DNA from 2 places in the Hydrogenophaga luteola genome. Region 2 is predicted to be linked to the other one. Evidence: riboswitches for the same ligand, from Rfam matches in the RefSeq annotation. Region 2 holds a riboswitch; the other holds the start of a gene.
What was found. A riboswitch is a leader RNA that binds a small molecule or an ion and turns the genes downstream of it on or off. The one in region 2 is predicted to bind S-adenosylhomocysteine.
Positions count from the first base shown of each region.

Region 1: linked by a shared signal. The riboswitch ahead of ahcY (adenosylhomocysteinase) and the one ahead of metH (methionine synthase) in region 2 are both predicted to bind S-adenosylhomocysteine.

Region 1 is NZ_JBHRXX010000010.1:65,293-68,695, reverse strand. It holds gene ACFOPI_RS22150 (TlyA family RNA methyltransferase) at 1-695, opposite strand, end outside; gene ahcY (adenosylhomocysteinase) at 702-2,135, opposite strand; S-adenosyl-L-homocysteine riboswitch at 2,208-2,295, opposite strand; gene ACFOPI_RS22140 (HAD-IIB family hydrolase) at 2,351-3,163, shown strand; gene ACFOPI_RS22135 (MFS transporter) at 3,160-3,403, shown strand, end outside.
Region 2 is NZ_JBHRXX010000001.1:540,719-544,121, reverse strand. It holds gene metH (methionine synthase) at 1-1,792, opposite strand, end outside; S-adenosyl-L-homocysteine riboswitch at 1,817-1,925, opposite strand; gene ACFOPI_RS02610 (sigma-54-dependent Fis family transcriptional regulator) at 1,993-3,403, shown strand, end outside.

The DNA of each region.
Region 1 (3,403 bases), on a different contig from region 2:
AAATAGTCCCGCAGTCGCAGGCCGTTGTCGTCGCAGGCCTGTGCGATGCGTTGTTGCACGAGCGCGTGGCTCGCGTTGTCTTTCACCAGCCCGCCCTTGCCGATGTGCCCGGGCTGCAGCTCGAACTGCGGCTTGACCAGCATGAGCAGGTGGCCAGTGGGTTTGAGCAGCGGCACAATGGCCGGCCACACCAGGGTCTGCGAAATGAAGGACAGGTCGCCGACGATCAGGTCGAAGCTCTCGCTGCCGCCACCGGCATCCGCCAACTGCTGCGCCGTCAGCTCGCGCGCGTTGCACTTCTCGATGCAGACCACACGCGGATCGCTGCGCAACTGCGGGTGCAACTGGCCCTGGCCCACGTCCACGCCCACCACCTGCGCCGCGCCGCACTGCAGGAGGCAGTCGGTGAAGCCGCCGCTGCTCTGCCCCACATCCAGACAGCGCAAGCCGGCGACGTCGAGGCGACAGTGCGCCAGCGCGCCGTCCAGCTTGAGGCCGCCCCGCGAGACGTAGCGCGACTCTGCCGTGTCCAGCAGCTCCAGCTCCACCGTCTCGCGCAGCTCCTCGCCGTTCTTGGCCACTGGCTTCCAGTCGCCGCCCGGCAGGCGCCAGCGCACCCCCGCGGCGATCAGCCGCTGGGCCTGCGAACGCGACGCGGCCAACCCTCGCTCGACGAGCAACTGGTCAGCGCGCATCGGCGATCAGTACCGGTACGTATCCGGCTTGTACGGACCGTTCTTGGGCACACCGATGTACGCGGCCTGCTCGTCGCTCAGCTCGGTCAGCATGGCGCCGACCTTCTTCAGGTGCAGGCGCGCGACTTTCTCGTCCAGGTGCTTGGGCAGCACGTAGACCTTGCCCACGTCATAGCCTTCGGGGTGCGTGAACAGCTCGATCTGGGCGATCGTCTGGTTGGCGAACGAGTTGGACATCACGAAGCTGGGGTGGCCAGTGCCGCAACCCAGGTTCACCAGGCGCCCCTTGGCCAGCAGGATGATGCGCTTTCCATCCGGAAAGATCACGTGATCGACCTGGGGCTTGATCTCTTCCCACTGGCACTTCTCTTCCAGCTTGGCGACCTGGATCTCGTTGTCGAAGTGACCGATGTTGCAGACGATGGACTGGTCCTTCATCGCGGCCATGTGCTCGTAGGTGATCACGTCGCGGTTGCCGGTGGTGGTCACGAAGATGTCGGCCTTGTCGGCGGCCCACTCCATGGTCACGATTTTGAAGCCTTCCATCGCGGCCTGCAGCGCGTTGATCGGGTCGATCTCGGTCACCCAGACCTGGGCGCTCAGGGCGCGCAGGGCCTGGGCCGAGCCCTTGCCCACGTCACCGTAGCCACAGACCACGGCCACCTTGCCGGCGATCATCACGTCGGTGGCGCGCTTGATGCCGTCCACCAAGCTCTCGCGGCAGCCGTACAGGTTGTCGAACTTGCTCTTGGTCACCGAGTCGTTGACGTTGATGGCGCGGAACATCAGCGTGCCCTTGGCCGACATTTCCTTGAGGCGGTGCACACCGGTGGTGGTCTCTTCGGTCACGCCGATGATCTGGGCGCTCTTGCGGCTGTACCAGGTGTCGTCCTCGGCCAGCTTGGCCTTGATGGCGGAGAACAGGATGCGCTCTTCTTCGCTGCCGGGGTTGGCCAGCACCGACTGGTCCTTCTCGGCGCGCTTGCCCAGGTGCATGAGCAGCGTGGCGTCACCGCCGTCGTCCAGGATCATGTTGGGGCCTTCGCCTTCCGAACCCTTGGGGCCGAAGTCGAAGATGCGGTGGGTGTAGTCCCAGTAGTCGACCAGGGTCTCGCCCTTGACGGCGAACACCGGCGTGCCGGCGGCGGCGATGGCGGCGGCGGCGTGGTCCTGGGTGGAGAAGATGTTGCACGAGGCCCAGCGCACGTCGGCGCCCAGGGCCTTGAGCGTCTCGATCAGCACGGCCGTCTGGATGGTCATGTGCAGCGAGCCGGTGATGCGCGCGCCCTTGAGGGGCTGCTTGGCCGCAAACTCTTCGCGGATGGCCATCAGGCCAGGCATCTCGGTTTCGGCGATCTTGATTTCTTTGCGGCCCCAGTCGGCCAGGCCGATGTCGGCGATGACGCAGTCGGTGGCGACGGCGGGAATGCGTGCGTTCATGGTTCGCTCCATTGAAGGTTGATGAACCACTTCACGGGCGACACGGGGACAAAAAAAAGCCCATCGCACGGAAGTGGATGAGCGTCGTTGCATGGATGTCCGAGCCTCACGAACCGCGCCGACCGGGGGTCGGGGGTGCGCTGCAACGCTCCTCGGATGGCCACGATTCTACCGCAGCACCCGGATTTGCGCATCTGCGAAACTGGCGGACCTTTATGACCCATTCCCCGCTTTCCGACTGGCCGCTGGCCGATCGCGCCCGCATCCATGGCGTGCTCACCGACATCGACGACACCCTGACCACCGACGGCGCGATCACGTCCGATGCGCTGGCCGCGCTGCAGGCCCTGCGCGCCGCGGGTCTGCCCGTGTTCGCCATCACCGGCCGGCCCGCAGGCTGGAGCGAGCCGTTTGCGCTGGCCTGGCCGGTGGACGCCATCGTGGCGGAGAACGGTGCGGTGGCGCTCTGGCGCGGCGCCGACGGCTCGCTGCAGAAGGACTGGCTGCAGGACGAGGCCACCCGCCGCAGGAACTTTGCGCAGTTGCAGGCGGTGGCGCAGCGGGTGCTGGCCGAGCTGCCGCACGCCCGCCTGTCGCAGGACAGCCCCGGGCGCGAGACCGACATCGCCATCGACCACAGCGAGTTCGCCCACCTGCACGAGGCCGACATCCAGCGCGTGGTGGCGCTGATGCGCGAAGGCGGCCTGAACGCCACCGTGAGCTCCATCCACATCAACGGCTGGATCGGCGAACACCACAAGCTCGAAGGCGCGCGCTGGATCGTGCGCCAGCGCCTGGGCCGCGACCTCGATGCCGAGCGGGACCGCTGGGTCTATGTCGGCGACTCGACCAACGACGCGCGGATGTTCGGCCATTTCCCGCACAGCGTCGGTGTGGCCAACGTCGCCCGCTTCTGGCACCAGCTCACGCAGCACCCGCGCTACGTCAGCACAGGGGAGCGCGGCGCCGGCTTTGCCGAAGTGGCGCAGGCCGTGCTGGCCGCACGTTCGGGCGGAGTCCCCGCATGAGCGGACCGCTGCAACCGCCGCTGTCCAGCACCACCGCAGCACCACCGCCTGCGCTCGCGCGGCGTGGGCTCTGGGCGATCTTCATCGCCACCTTCTGCGAACTGGTCGGTTACTTCATGCTCGCGCCCTGGCTGCTGCTGCGCCTGAAGGATGGGGGCGTGTCCACCGCGCTGGCTGGGCTGTTCGCGGCCAGTGGCTGGATCGGCATCTTCGTGGTGACGCCGTTCGCCTCGGCCATCA
Region 2 (3,403 bases):
CGCGCGCCTGGGCCAGCGGCCACAGCGGCACCTGCTTCTTGTTGGCGTGCTGCTGGCGCACGCGCTCGTAGTCGGCGTTGAGTTCGGCAAGCGTCTGCTGGCGGTTGTCGCCGATCAGGCTCTGCGCGACGCTGACGCTGCGAGAGGCATCGGGCACGTAGACCACCGGGCCGTCGTAGTGCGGCGCGATCTTCACCGCCGTGTGCACGCGGCTGGTGGTGGCCCCGCCGATCAGCAGCGGGATGCCCTTCTCGCGGAAGTGCGGATCCTTCTGCATCTCGCCGGCCACGTACTGCATCTCTTCCAGGCTGGGCGTGATCAGGCCCGACAGGCCCACGATGTCCGCGCCCTCTTCCTTGGCCTTGGCCAGGATCTCGTGGCACGGGACCATCACGCCCATGTTCACCACCTCGAAGTTGTTGCACTGGAGCACGACGGTGACGATGTTTTTTCCGATGTCGTGCACGTCGCCCTTGACGGTGGCGATCACGATCTTGCCCTTGCTCTTCACGTCGCCGCCGGCCGCTTCGAGCTGGCGTTTTTCTTCCTCGATGTAGGGCAGCAGGTGGGCCACCGCCTGCTTCATCACGCGCGCGCTCTTGACCACCTGGGGCAGGAACATCTTGCCGGCGCCGAACAAGTCGCCGACCACGTTCATGCCGTCCATCAGCGGGCCTTCAATCACGTGCAGCGGGCGTCCGCCGTCGGCCTTGATGGCCTGCCACATCTCCTCGGTGTCTTCGGTGATGTGCTCGTTGATGCCGCGCACCAGGGCGTGCGTCAGGCGCTCGCGGATCGGCAGCGCGCGCCACTCGTTCTTCTTGGAATCGTCCTTGGCCGCGCCCTTGGCGCTCTCGGCCACTTCCACCAGGCGCTCGCCGGCGTCGGGCCGGCGGTTCAGCACCACGTCTTCGACGCGTTCGCGCAGCGTGGGCTCCAGCTCGTCGTACACACCGACCATGCCGGCATTGACGATGCCCATGTCCATGCCCGCCTGGATCGCGTGGTAGAGGAACACGGTGTGGATGGCTTCGCGCACCGGGTCGTTGCCGCGGAAGCTGAACGACACGTTGCTGACGCCGCCCGAGACCTTGGCGCCCGGCAGGTTCGCCTTGATCCAGCGCGTGGCCTCGATGAAGTCGACCGCGTAGTTGTTGTGTTCCTCGATGCCGGTGGCGATGGCGAAGATGTTGGGGTCGAAGATGATGTCCTCGGGCGGGAAGCCCACCTCGTCCACCAGGATGCGGTAGGCGCGCTCGCAGATCTCGATCTTGCGCGCGTAGGTGTCGGCCTGACCCTGCTCGTCGAAGGCCATGACCACCGTGGCGGCGCCGTAGCGCTTGATCAGGCGTGCCTGGCGCTTGAACTCGTCGACGCCCTCCTTCATGGAGATCGAGTTGACGACGCCTTTGCCCTGGATGCACTGCAGGCCGGCCTCGATCACGCTCCACTTGGACGAGTCGATCATGATCGGCACGCGCGCGATGTCGGGTTCGCCGGCGATCAGGTTCAGGAAACGCACCATGGCGGCCTGGCTGTCAAGCATGGCCTCGTCCATGTTCACGTCCACGATCTGCGCACCGTTCTCCACCTGCTGGCGGGCCACCGCCAGGGCGTCCTCGTAACGGCCTTCCAGGATCATGCGGGCGAAGGCCTTGGAGCCGGTGACGTTGGTGCGTTCGCCGACGTTGACGAACAGGCTGCCCTCGCCGATGCGCAGCGGCTCCAGGCCGGACAGCAGCATGGGAGGGACAGAGACAGGGGCGGACGGGGATGGGGCAACGGCAGACATGGGGCTCACCAGGAAGGGTTCGAAAACTGGTGAGCGCCGTTGGTGCCGGCGGGGCCGGCGGGGGCGGTGAACGCCCGGAACCTCAAGCCTGACGACCGTTGCGAGAACGGCCGCTGCAGCGCTCCTTGAGAGCTCGCGATTTTAGCCGGCCGCGAGCTGGCACCTCGGCTGGTGCGATGTTTGCTTGCTCGGGCAACGCCATGCCCCACCGCACCGACCCCGACGCCCCCGGCGCCCTGCCCACCGACTGGCATGCGCAGGAGCTGCTGCTCATGCGCGAGGTGATGAAGCTGGTGGGCCGCAGCCTGGCGCCCGCCTATGTGCTGCGCGAGATGCTGCACCTGATGAGCGAGCTGCTGGGCCTCAACCGCGGCCGCATGGTGCTGGCCGACGAGGTGGCCGAGGGCGGCGAGCGCACCGCCTCCGTCCGCCACGCCTACGGCCTGACCGCGCCGGAAGCGGCGCGCGGCGTGTTCCGCTGGGGCGAAGGCATCACCGGCCGGGTGCTGGCCAGCGGCCTGCCCGCCATCGTGCAGGACGTGGACGCCGAGCCGCTGTTCCTGTTCCGCACCGTGGCGCGGGCCGACCTGCCGCCGCAGACCGTGGCCTTCATCGCGCTGCCGATCGAGGTCAACGGCGCCACCGTGGGCGTGCTCGCCTGCCACCGCATCCGCAGCCGCCAGCGCCACCTCAACGACGACCTGGCCCTGCTGCGCATCCTGGCCACGCTGGCCGGCCAGCTGCTGCGGCTGGAACAGCTGGTGGCCGAAGAGACCCGCCAGCTGGCCGCGCGCAACGAGGCGCTGGAACGCGCGCTCGACGTCGGCAGCGCCCGTTACGGGCTGATCGGCCGCTCGCCCGCGCTGCTGCAGGCACTCTCCGAGCTCGAACGCGTCTCGCAGTCGCAGGCCACGGTGCTGCTGCTGGGCGAGTCCGGCACCGGCAAGGAGCTGTTTGCCCGCGCCGTGCACCTGGCCAGCGGCCGGCGCGACCAGCCCTTCATCAAGGTCAACTGCTCCGCCATCCCCGACACGCTGTTCGAGAGCGAACTGTTCGGCCACGAGCGCGGCGCCTTCACCGGCGCCCACAGCGCGCGCCCCGGCTGGTTTGAGCAGGCGCACGGGGGCACCATCTTCCTCGACGAAATCGGCGAACTGCCGCTGGCCCTGCAGGCCAAGCTGCTGCGCACCCTGCAGGAAGGCACGCTGGTGCGCCTGGGCGGACAGCGCGAAATCCGCGTGGACGTGCGGCTCGTCGCCGCCACCCACCGCGACCTGGCGCAGGAAGCCGCCGCCGGCCGCTTCCGCCAGGACCTGTACTACCGGCTCAACGTCATCCCCATCCGCCTGCCCAGCCTGCGCGAGCGGCGCGAAGACATCCGCCCCCTGGCCCTGCACTTCACCAGCCGCGCCAACCAGGCCCACCAGCGCAACGTGCACCTGGCCGCCGACGCGCTGGAGCGGCTGGAGCGGCTGGACTGGCCCGGCAACATCCGCGAGCTGGGCAACGTGATCGAACGCGTGGTGCTGCTGGCCGACCAGCCCGTGGTGCACGCCGGTGACCTCTCGCGCTTCCTGCCCGAGGCGCTGCCCACCCCGCCCCGCCCGGCCC